DNA from 3 places in the Rossellomorea sp. NPDC077527 genome. Region 3 is predicted to be linked to each of the others. Evidence: predicted binding sites of a transcription regulator. Region 3 holds the regulator's gene; each other region holds the start of a gene.
The links. Region 3 encodes Rex, which represses fermentation and respiration genes when NADH is low (regulators of the CRP and FNR family bind a similar motif). Its sites were predicted from a motif close to TTGTGAAATATTTCACAA; they were not measured.
Positions count from the first base shown of each region.

Region 1: ACIGG7_RS21530 (cytochrome c oxidase subunit II) is a predicted target of Rex. The motif match lies at 1,956-1,973, and genes of this name have one in related genera.
Region 2: ACIGG7_RS14110 (L-lactate dehydrogenase) is a predicted target of Rex. The motif match lies at 1,759-1,776, and genes of this name have one in related genera.

Region 1 is NZ_JBITVL010000009.1:30,747-34,874, forward strand. Features, by position in the region: gene ACIGG7_RS21515 (type III polyketide synthase) at 1-168, opposite strand, end outside; gene ACIGG7_RS21520 (chemotaxis protein CheX) at 361-810, shown strand; gene ACIGG7_RS21525 (SDR family NAD(P)-dependent oxidoreductase) at 868-1,638, opposite strand; gene ACIGG7_RS21530 (cytochrome c oxidase subunit II) at 2,212-2,688, shown strand; gene ACIGG7_RS21535 (b(o/a)3-type cytochrome-c oxidase subunit 1) at 2,689-4,128, shown strand, end outside.
Region 2 is NZ_JBITVL010000003.1:833,820-837,947, forward strand. Features, by position in the region: gene ACIGG7_RS14095 (histidine phosphatase family protein) at 1-474, opposite strand, end outside; gene ACIGG7_RS14100 (tetratricopeptide repeat protein) at 503-988, opposite strand; gene ACIGG7_RS14105 (GNAT family N-acetyltransferase) at 1,004-1,540, opposite strand; gene ACIGG7_RS14110 (L-lactate dehydrogenase) at 1,864-2,814, shown strand; gene ACIGG7_RS14115 (hypothetical protein) at 2,905-3,369, shown strand; gene ACIGG7_RS14120 (SIMPL domain-containing protein) at 3,378-4,031, shown strand.
Region 3 is NZ_JBITVL010000011.1:4,034-8,161, forward strand. Features, by position in the region: gene ACIGG7_RS22320 (ABC-F family ATP-binding cassette domain-containing protein) at 1-1,471, opposite strand, end outside; gene ACIGG7_RS22325 (redox-sensing transcriptional repressor Rex) at 1,661-2,338, shown strand; gene ACIGG7_RS22330 (twin-arginine translocase TatA/TatE family subunit) at 2,393-2,563, shown strand; gene tatC (twin-arginine translocase subunit TatC) at 2,579-3,346, shown strand; gene ACIGG7_RS22340 (YdiK family protein) at 3,362-3,571, opposite strand; gene ACIGG7_RS22345 (CPBP family intramembrane glutamic endopeptidase) at 3,568-4,128, opposite strand, start outside.

The sequences.
Region 1 (4,128 bases), on a different contig from region 3:
ATCTTTCACAAAATAACGACTTTCGATTTCGCCATTTTGAAACACCTGAATCAAACGTCCAATGTCCCTAAAACTTGAAGAAAATAATTGTGTTGCGAATTCTGCTGCATCGTTTTGCGTGATTTTCACAGGCGGAATTTCAGTTTCGACTGAGAGTATTTTCGGCATTCATGTTCACTCCTTACACTTCCATGTAAGGATAGCTTTACCAAAAGCATTTAAAACATGTATATTGTGTCATGCTTTATTTATTCACATGCAGGAAAATAGTTCTTTAGTATGAAACAATTGTTAAAATACCATCCTTTATTCCTGGGTGATATGGTATGATTATAGTGACAAAATACTGGAGGAAACGACATGATTTTAACGAAAAGTGTCACAGATATACTCAATAGTTCGGTTGAAGCGATTAAGGGGGTCATTCCTTTAAACATTGACGTTTTAAAGCCGTCATTGCTGACCGAGCCGTTCAGCCAACATAAAATCGGTGTACTCATCGGCTTCACTGGTGATGTCAGAGGAAGAATGATCATCGATGGAGAAGAGGAGAGCTTTCAAGGTTTGGGAGCATCTATGTTTGGAATGCCGCTGGAAGGTGAAATGCTTGAATCTTTTGCGGGGGAACTCGGAAATATGATTGCAGGAAATCTTGCTACACTCCTTGCACATGCCGGACACTCACTGGACATCACCCCCCCTACCGTTATTGTCGGTCAATCCAAGATGTATGGGTTTGACAAAGCATTAAAACTACCCCTTACCATTGAAAATGTGGGGGATTTCCTAGTCGTTTTGATGATGGAATAGAGATTGTTCAAACAAAAGGCTAACCTGGACGTAGGTTAGCCTTTTGTCATGTAAGATTCAAAACCCATGAATTGTCATGCCACCATCTACGAATAGAGTTTGGCCGGTAACATAATTTGAAGCGTCCGATGCGAGGAACACTGCAGGCCCAACCAATTCTTTCAGTTCACCGATCCTTTTTAATGGCGTGACGTTCAGGATATCGTTTACATACTCTTCATTTTGAAGAAGTTCTTTGGTTAAGGGTGTTTTGAAATACCAGGGGCCGATGCTATTGACATTAATATTGTATTGCCCCCATTCCATTGCTAATACTTTCGTCATTTGGATCATCGCTGCTTTTGTGGAAGCATAAACCACACCGGTCCTGAGAGCGACATGACCTGCGACCGAAGCAATATTGATGATTTTCCCCTGCTTCCTTCCTTGCATATGTTTTCCCACTTCCTGGCTCATCATGAAAGCGGATTTTAAATTCGTGTCCATGATTTTTTCCCATTCGTCATCGGTTACCTCCAAGGCACTCGAACGAATATTCATCCCTGCGTTATTGATTAGAATATCAATGGTCAAATCATGGTTTTCTATGTAGGCTATCACTTTTTTAATATCCTCACGTGATGTTACATCTGTCGGGAGGATATGGGCTTTCCTTCCTAGTTTCTCGATTTCAACAGCCGTTTCTTCTAAATCAACTCTTGTCCTGGATAATAAGATCACGTCAGATCCTGCTTCGGCTAACCCGATACTCAATGCCTGTCCAATTCCGCGGCCCGCTCCAGTGACAACAGCCAATTTATCTTTTAATGAAAATGAAGGAACAAACATCCCCCCACCGCCTTTCTTTTTATTTGAATCTTCTTTATATTAGCACATGCCGCCTTCCAAAGTCTCACCGATGATCTTTTTTCCCTTGCTGGTGGTGTACCTGAATGTGTATTTTTGCTTCTACCGGCAGATGACATTGAGGACAAATCATTTTTTCTGAAAAGATCTGGCAACACTGTCTACAATAATATTTTTCCATCTGATTCTCTCCCTCCATGGTCATTCCTACACTTTATGCATCGCCTCCCTTCAAATGAACACGCACAATGGCCCAATTTCCAATCTCTTCACATTTTCTTCACAAATCTCCCCACCAAGTGTGACATTTATCACAGATTAGACGAGATGTACTCCCTTATGATAAAGGTATCAAATCAGTCTTCGCTTCATGAAAGGAATGAGTGGAATGGGAAAACCGGAATTACGTCAAAAAACTGAAGTGAAATTAAAGGATTCCAATTCATTAAAAGGTACATTTACTTCCGTTTTAGTTCTGGGAGGCTTTTTAGTCCTTACATGGCTTGGGGTATTCTTTCTATTTCTGAATCGTTTTTAATTTAAGGAGTGATTTATATGCACATGCATCGCTATGAGAAATGGTGGTTAACGTTGGGTACAGGGTCTCTTATTATTTTTTTAATCATTTTAGGAATTTCTGCTTTTCATCAGGGGCATCAGCCTCCAAGTGCGAAGGCTTATGTCAATCCGGAGCAGGTGGACCAAATCGCTCCATTCAATAAACCCGGATTAAAAAAAGTGGAAGGAAAGGCATGGGATTATGAGTTGGTGTTCGTTGCTTCTGCTTTTCTTTATACTCCTGGTGAAGTCGAAATCCCCAAGGGTTCTACACTTAAAATCATCGCCACCACCAAGGACGTCGTTCACGGATTTGAAGTGGCAGGAACCAATATCAACATGATGCTTGAACCAGGATTCGTGAGTGAATACACGACAACTCTTGATCAAGCGGGCGAGTTCCTCATTGTCTGCAATGAATATTGTGGTGTCGGACATCACACGATGAAATCTATGATAAAGGTGGTGGACTAAATGAAAACATTTGTGAGAATCGATAAAAGAGATGCCACTCTGGCAATGGCTCATATTTATGTTGGATTTGCTGCTCTCGCACTTGGTGGATTGGCAGGTCTGTTACAAGTTTTGGTCCGATCAGGCAGATTCACGTTGCCTGCAGGTATTGGGTATTATCAAGTGTTGACGGTTCACGGAGTGTTACTCGGATTAGTACTCACAACTTTCTTTATCCTTGGATTCCAGCATGCCGCCATTTCCCGGACGTCAGGGACCTATTCCGGTAAATCCCGTTTGATGGGGTGGTTAGGTTTCTGGGTCATGCTTATCGGTACAATCATGGCTGCCGTTATGATTCTATTAAATGAAGCAACCGTCCTTTATACATTTTATGCTCCATTGCAAGCACATTGGATCTTCTACTTAGGATTAACCTTTGTAGTGGTTGGAAGCTGGCTTGGCGGAGCAGGGATGATCATGAAATACGTGAGCTGGAGGAAAGAACATCCTGGGCAACCGAGTCCTTTGTTAACCTTCATGGCCATCATCAATACTGTCTTATGGATTGTTGCCACCATTGGGGTTGCAGGAACTGTTCTATTCCAACTTCTGCCTTGGTCACTTGGTTTGGTAGATAGGGTCGATGTGCTTGTCAGTCGAACATTATTCTGGTATTTCGGTCACCCTCTTGTGTATTTTTGGTTGCTGCCTGCTTATATGGCATGGTACGTCATCATTCCAAAAGTCATCGGCGGAAAAATCTTTTCAGATTCATTGGCACGACTATCCTTTATTCTGTTCCTTCTCTTCTCGATTCCAGTCGGATTCCATCATCAATTAGTAGAACCGGGAATTGATGCATACTGGAAGTTCTTGCAGGTAATTTTGACGTTTATGGTAGTCATTCCCTCCCTAATGACAGCATTCTCATTGTTTGCAACATTTGAAATGTATGGACGATCCAAGGGAGCGACTGGTTTGTTCGGATGGTTCAAGAAACTCCCATGGGGAGATGCCCGTTTTACGGTTCCTTTCATTGGAATGGTTGCATTCATTCCTGCTGGAGCCGGCGGCTTGATCAATGCTTCCAATCAAATGAATCAGGTTGTTCATAACACGATTTGGGTAACCGGACACTTTCACTTAACTCTGGCAACATCTGTCGTCTTAACGTTCTTTGGCATTGCTTATTGGCTGGTTCCTCACTTAACTGGGCGTGTTTTAACGAAAGCGATGAACAAACTGGCCATCGTCCAAGCGATTGTATGGGCTGTCGGAATGAGCATCATGTCTGGTGCCATGCACGCGGTTGGATTACTCGGTGCACCTAGGAGGTCTTCTTATTCCACTTACGGAGATGCACCTCAGGCACTTGACTGGATTCCTTATCAAATCGCACAGGCCGTCGGGGGAACCATTCTCTTCATAGGCATCATTTTAGTCCTTTATATCTTTATC
Region 2 (4,128 bases), on a different contig from region 3:
GAAGTCAACATCGTAGGTTTCATCAAAGTGGTTCATGATCAGTACCATAATATTGCCATGTGTGCCAATCGCCACGTTTTTCCCATTATATTCTTCCACTATATCCATTATCCCTTGTACGCCTCTTTTTTGAGCGGTAAGATTCGACTCTCCCCCCTCTAGTGAAAACTCAGGATCAGCCCATACCAATGAAATGGCTTCTTCAAAATTATCAACGGGAGAGCCGGATAATGTCCGTTCCCTCATCTCTTCAATGATCCTGATCTCCTGCCCGATGTGAAGCGCTATTCCTTCAACGGTCTCTACAGCTCTTTTATAGGGACTGGCACAAACCACGTCGATTTTTTCATTCTTTAACCGTTCGGTAACATGGAGAGCATCCTTTTTCCCTATTTCAGAAAGGGGCCTTGTTAACTCTTCCGGCGAATACACCGAGTGGGCATGTCTGACCATATACAGATTGGTTACTGCCATATTTATCACTCCTTAATCATTGCTGCTCCTACTTCCACACCTTATTCAAACGATCGGAATAAAATAAAATCGCCTTCTTATAAGGTGCGATGTTGATATCTTCTGACGTTTCACCAATACACGTCAGGAGGAGTTCCATCGCTCGACTGTGTTCCTTCAAATTGTATAGGGTCATGGAATAAAACACCTTCAACGCTTGATTATCGGGGAATTGACCTATTCCTGTCTCCAATACCCTTTTACTAGCCTTATAGTTTCCCAATGTACGATATGTACTTCCTAACCCAAGAAAGGCCCCTTGCAAATCACTTTCATCAAGACCTAACCGGATGGCTTCCTCATAATAAGGGACGGCTCTATTTTCCATCCCCATAGCGTCATGGCTCCACGCACATTGATAATGGAGAAACCCATTTTCAGGTTCCTGCCGGATCAATGCCTTCCATAATTCAATGGAGGCTTCGTGTTTCCCTGTCTCTCTTAAGCGGATGGCTTCTTCTATTTGAGTATTCATCTTTTCCTCTCCTATTTACTCAGGTATGAACTCCATCAACCAGGCATCATGGTATTCCCCTTCATGAAGCTCATGCTCCCGAAGTATTCTTGCCTTACTGTATCCACATTTCTCATAGCAGCGGATAGCCCTTGTGTTCCACGTCATTGGATCCATCACAAGGCGATGGACCCCCTCCTTTTGAAGCAAATATTCCACAACAGTTTGAATGAGCTGGGTACCGACTCCTTTGTTCCAATACTCCGTTTCACCGATGAATTGATCTGTGCCGTAAATCACTTCATCCAGATTCGTATAGCCGTATCGAATCATCGTTTCCTCATCAAGTTGATAATATTGAAGATAACCGATTTCATTTCCTTCATACTCTACGAGACAGCTCATTACTCCCCTGTCTGAAAAGAATTTCTCCTCCACCATCTGAGGAGTGAAAGAACGATCCCTTCCTTCATAAAACTCCAAAACCGAGGGGTCCGATAACCACCTCGAAATCGTGTACTTATCCCTATCCTCTAACGGACGGACATTAAAAGCCCCACTCATAACATTCATCGTTCGCACACCTCCATCAACTCATCTTTACCTCTATACATTCATCACCCACAAGCCAAAACCCTTTTTTTGAGGGACGGACCTTGATTCCTAAGACCAGGTCCTAGGAATCAAGGTCCGTCCCTTTAAGTTTGACAAGTTTGTGAATTAATTCACAAATAGATATGATATGATACGTTTAGGAATAGAATATTGTTAGGAATCATGGTATGATTATATTGTGAAGTTTTTCACAATATGACAGCAGCTTCATTGTACTCTTCATATCCCCGACTGTTTTAACCGGAGGATGGAAAAAATTATTAACGAATAGGTGATGACAAATGACAATCAAATGCACAAACAAAGTAGCACTAATCGGTACAGGATTTGTTGGTTCCAGTTATGCCTTCGCTCTTCTCAATCAAGGAATCGCCCATGAGCTCGTAATGATTGATCTGAATAAAGAGAAGGCCGACGGAGATGCACGGGATTTGAATCACGGCCTCGCTTTTGCTTCTCCAATGAAGATTTCAGCCGGGGATTACAGTGATTGCAAAGACGCTGATTTAGTTGTCATCACTGCCGGGGCTAACCAGCAGCCAGGTGAAACACGTCTGGACCTTGTCGAGAAGAATATAAAGATATTCAAAAACATCGTAGAATCTGTCATGGCGAGCGGTTTCAACGGAATCTTCCTCGTGGCGACAAACCCAGTCGATATCTTGACGTATGCGACGTGGAAATTCTCCGGCCTGCCGAAAGAAAGGGTGATCGGTTCCGGAACGATTCTTGATACCGCAAGACTCCGCTACTTAGTGGGAGAGCATTTTGACATAGATACACGAAACATCCATGCCTACATCATGGGAGAACACGGCGACACGGAATTCCCGGTATGGAGTCATACAACCATAGGCGCAAGCCAGTTAAACGAATTGATTGACAGGAAGCAGGACAGTGTCCAAAAAGAACTCGATGACATCTTTGTGAATGTAAGGGACGCAGCCTATCACATCATCGAGCGCAAAGGGGCAACCTATTATGGCATCGCGATGGGGCTTGCCCGGATCACAAAGGCCATCTTTAATAATGAAAACAGCATCCTTACCGTTTCTGCACTCCTCGAAGGAGAATATGATCAGGATGATATCTACATTGGTGTCCCTGCCATCATCAATCGCGAGGGAATACGAAAAGTCGTCGAACTTCCCTTGAACGAGGAAGAAATGGCTCAGTTCACCCATTCAGCGGAAACATTGAAAAACGTCATGAAAAAAGCATTGGAATCGTAATTCACACACTCCTAACATCATGAATCAGACACGCACGCCCATCCCGCCTCCTCATAAGATAAAGAGAATTCTTTATGAGGAGGTTCTTCTATGTACGATCACAGATCAATATTCCCCGGCTTACCCGGTTTTCCCGGTGGAGGACAGGGATCCGGTGGAGGCTTCCCTGGCTTCCCAGGAGGTGGCCAAGGTTCCGGCGGGGGCTTCCCTGGCATTCCCGGTTTCCCAGGCGGAGGACAAGGTGCACCAAGCTCACCACCACCATCTGGCGGACAAGGCGGACAAAACCAACCACCAGGCCCACCTCCGAACTTCCAACCACAAAAAACGGCAATGCAAGGAACGCAAGGTGGACCGAGTTTGTATGCAGTAGATCCAGGTGCCATCAGAAGATGTTTATTCCGCTACACGTATATATGGCTAAGAAGAGATTCATTCTGGTTCTACCCGGTATATGTGGGACGCCGCTCCATTGCCGGATGGAGATGGATCGGATTCACCTGGGTTTACTTCGGTATCGATTTGGATAAAATTGAATCCTTTACGTGTGTGTAGGGTTCGTCATGTACTCTTATCCATACTATCGTACCACTAACACGAATGGCACCATAACTGTCAGCGGGGAGCACACACTTTATGTCGATCCGGATCAAGCCGTCGTCTCGATCGGTATTGTCACGAATGATCAAAATCTTGAAACCGCACAGAGTCAGAATCAGCAACTTTCGAGTAAAGTCGTTCAGTCCCTGCTAAACAATGGTGTCGCAAAAGAAGACATCCAGACGTCCAATTATCAAGTGTTTCCTCAATACAATTACGAGGATGGTAAACAAACGTTCAAAGGATATGAAGTCCGACAGGTATTCAGGGTGACCATCAAAACCATCGAACAAGTCGGAGAAATCATCGATGATGCAATAAAAAGCGGAGCCAATCGAGTAGAAAACATTCAATTCGTCCAGTCGGAACCGATAGAATCCTACCGACAGGCTCTCGCTTTAGCCTACCAGGAGGCATACCAAAAAGCACTCACATTATCAAGCCAGTCAAATCAACAGCTCAATCCTAAGCCAAAGTCCATTACGGAACAATCCCGACCCGTGGCCGCGCCCTATATGAACACCGCCTATCTAAAGGCAGCTGACGAAAGTACAGCCGTCCAGCCCGGCCAGATTGCCGTCACCGCCATCATTACAGTGGAATTCAGGACTCATTAAAAAAACTGCCAAAGTAGATTCCTACTGAGGCAGTTTTTTTGAGGGACGGACCTTTTGATGAAGGGGTCCTCAATAGTGCTAGTTGAATGGTTTGATC
Region 3 (4,128 bases):
GGGCATTTTCCAACACTTCTTTGCTGTCTAAATCCAGATGGTTCGTCGGTTCATCGAGAATCAATACGTTTCCTTTTTCCATCATCATCTTGGAAAGCGCTAATCGTGCTTTTTCTCCACCGCTTAATGTGGAAACGGGCTTAAGGACATCTTCGCCTGAGAAAAGGAAGTTACCCAGGACTGTGCGAATTTCTTTCTCCATTTTCATCGGATACTCGTCCCACAGTTCATTTAAGACGGTTTTATTAGAAGACAGTTCGGCTTGTTCCTGATCATAGTAACTGATGGACACATTGGATCCGAATTTAAATGTTCCATTCAGTGGCTGGAGTTTATTCACCAATGTTTTTAAAAGCGTCGATTTCCCGATTCCGTTCGGGCCGACGAGCGCGATGCTGTCCCCTTTTTTGACAGAGAAATCAATATGAGAAGAAATTTTCTCGTCCCTACCATATCCAATGGTAAGATCCTGGACATGCAGGACGTCGTTTCCACTTGGACGTTCGATCTGGAACGCGAAGTTGGCAGATTTCTCATCTCCGAGTGGCTTGTCCATCCTATCCATACGTTCTAACTTTTTTCGACGGCTTTGAGCCATCTTGGTAGTGGAGGCACGAGCGATATTCCGTTGAATGAAGTCTTCGAGCTTGGCGACTTCCTGTTGTTGACGCTCGAACATTTTGAGATCCTTTTCATAGTCTTCTGCTTTCTGTTCAAGGTACCTACTGTAATTGCCCAGATATTTCTTGCTCCTGTTCCGTGAAATCTCATACACCTGGTTGACGACGCTGTCTAAGAAATAGCGGTCATGGGATACAATCAGGACGGCCCCTTCATAGCTTTGAAGATAGGTCTCAAGCCATGATAACGTGTCGATATCCAAATGGTTGGTCGGCTCATCAAGGATGAGGATATCGGGCTTGGTGAGAAGAAGTTTACCGAGAGCGAGACGGGTTTTCTGCCCACCGCTCAATGTGGATATCTTAGTGCCGTAATCGAAATCGGCGAAATTCAATCCGTGAAGGACGGATCGGATATCCGCTTCATACTGATATCCACCGGAGTCCTTGAAGCGTATTTGAAGTTCATCATATTCTTTCAATACTCTTTGATAGAAATCTTCTTGTTCATAAACGGAAGGGTCGGCCATCTGCTGCTCCAATGAGCGTAATGTTTTCTCCTGTTGCTGTAACTCTGCGAAGACGGTGAGCATCTCGGCCCAAATGGACAGATCAGACTCCAAGCCAGTATTCTGCGCAAGGTACCCGATGGAGACACCTTTTGGCTTTGTGATTTCACCGGCATCATAGGAAAGATGACCTGCAATAATTTTAAGAAGAGTCGATTTGCCCGCTCCATTACGGCCAACGAGGGCAACACGATCTCGGGTCTGTATTTCAAGTTTAATATTTGATAGGATATTATCTGCACCAAAGTTTTTGGTTAGTTGATTCACTTGTAGAAGAATCATGACGTTTCACCTCTATTTCATAGTGCTAGTGTACCGTATTTGAGAGGGGAACGGCAATCATTCGACTATTAATCATCATACACTTGGGATAAAATATAGTGTATGATGATAGGAGAGTTTATAAATTCTGTATGCCCGCTTTTTTGGAAGCGGTATCAGAGGGCTTGAAAAGATGTGGGGGAATACAATATGAACCAGGATACAACGAAAATTCCACAGGCAACGGCCAAGCGCCTTCCGTTATACTATCGCTTTATTAAAAATCTGTATTCATCTGGTAAGCAAAGGGTTTCATCGAAGGAATTAAGTGAAGCGGTGAAGGTCGATTCTGCTACCATCCGCAGAGATTTTTCTTATTTTGGAGCATTGGGAAAGAAGGGATACGGCTATAATGTCAATTATCTCCTCTCCTTCTTCCGCAAGACACTGGATCAGGATGCCCTTACGAAGGTAGTGCTGATCGGGGTGGGGAACCTTGGAACGGCGTTTCTTCATTATAATTTCATCAAGAATAATAATACAAAGATTGAAATGGCATTTGAAGTCGATGAAAAAAAGGTCGGCACGCAAATCAGCGATGTCCCTGTTTTTCATTTGGATGATTTAGAAGAGAAGCTTCTAGGGCATGATATTGAAGTAGCGATCCTGACAGTTCCGGCATCTTCTGCTCAGAACATCACAGATCGGTTGGTTTCTTCCAATATAAAGGGGATCTTGAATTTCACCCCAGCGAGATTGACCGTACCAGACCATATCCGCGTCCACCATATCGATTTAGCGGTTGAACTACAGTCACTCGTATACTTCTTAAAGCATTACTCTGAGGATGACACGGAAATGTCACAAGATGGAATCATAACAGAATAGAAAATCTTTCAAATGTACGTTATGATAGAATGGTAAAAGAGGAGGTGTCTCATTATGCCAGGTCCAGGTAGCCTCGTATTAATTGCAGTCGTTGCATTACTTATTTTCGGTCCTAAGAAATTACCGGAATTAGGAAAGGCAGCAGGAAATACACTGCGTGAATTTAAAAATGCAACAAAAGGCTTAGCAGATGATGAAGACGAAAAAAATAATAGTGCTAAGTAGAGTAGGATGAACGCCATGAGTCAAAGAGACATGACAGTTTATGAACATATAGGAGAATTGCAGAAACGACTCATGTTTGTAGTCGTTTTCTTCTTGTTAGCCGTTGTTGTAAGCTTTTTTCTTGCAGAGCCGCTAATCAGATACTTACAGCATGCCGATGAAGCGAAAGAGTTAACGATGAATGCCTTTCGTATCACAGATCCTCTGAAGATCTATATGGAAATGATCATGTTCATCGCTTTGATCATGACATCTCCCATCATTTTGTTCCAGGTCTGGTCTTTTGTCAGTCCAGGTTTATATGAACGGGAAAGAAAAGTGACACTTAGTTATATTCCCGTGTCCTTATTACTTTTCCTAGGTGGATTGTCATTTTCTTATTTTATTTTGTTTCCATATATCGTGAAATTCATGATGGGTTTATCAACGAATTTAAATATAGAGCAAGTGATTGGGATCAATGAATACTTTCATTTCTTGTTCCAAATCACCATTCCTTTTGGTTTTCTGTTTCAGTTACCTGTAGCCATGTTATTTCTTACACGGTTAGGGATTGTAACGCCGATGATGATGGGGAAAATGAGAAAAGCCGCATACTTTATCTTATTGGTTATCGCAGCGCTTATCACGCCCCCGGATATTGTATCTCATTTAATGGTGACTCTGCCATTATTCATATTATATGAAATCAGTATTTGGATATCCAAAATCGGCTACAAAAAGGTGTTAGAAGCAGAGCAGAAGCTTGAAATGGAACAGTTCGAGAATATAAATAAGGATTGATCAAATGATCAATCCTTATTTTTTGTTCTTTATTTGTTTTTTGATCTTGAAATGCAACATGATCATCCGTAGCCCGGAACCGAAGTCCAGGGTCGCAAGAAAGATGAGCATGTACGTGAAAAATCCCCAACCTTCATCATTCTGTACGTTTTGTACAGCGAAGTATGTGAAGAGCACACCGAGAAGGAGATAGATCACTCCTGAGAATAATGGTGATCTCCTCATAGAAATAATCCTCCAATAAATCCTTGTATTTTTTCAGCTTCGTTCATCATTTTCTCGATTTCGTCCTTATAGATAGATTGCATTAGAACGACCGTTGTATTCATGGCAACGTGGGCAAATATTGGCACCAGGATCCGCTTCGTTTTTACATAAAGGAAGGCGAAGGTGAAGCCCATCGCGGAATAAAGGATCACATGCTCCGGCTCGAAATGGGCTAGAGCGAAAATGACCGAGCTGATAAGGGCGGCAAAGAAGAAATGCATCTTCTCGTAAAGCACGCCAAAAATGATCTTCCTGAATACGATCTCTTCCAAAATTGGGCCGATTATGGCCGCAACTATCATAGATAATGGAACCTTTTCAATAATACCGATAATCATCTGGGTGTTTTCAGAACCCATCTGGATCCCCAGGGCATACTCGACTCGGATTGCAATCGTTTGGGCAAAGAAGGCCATGAAGATCCCGAGCACCGCCCATATGATGGAACGGCCAGTTCCTATGGGAGCGCTGCGTTCAAGCCGAGTACTAGTCTCACTTTTCCTAAGAATGCTCCA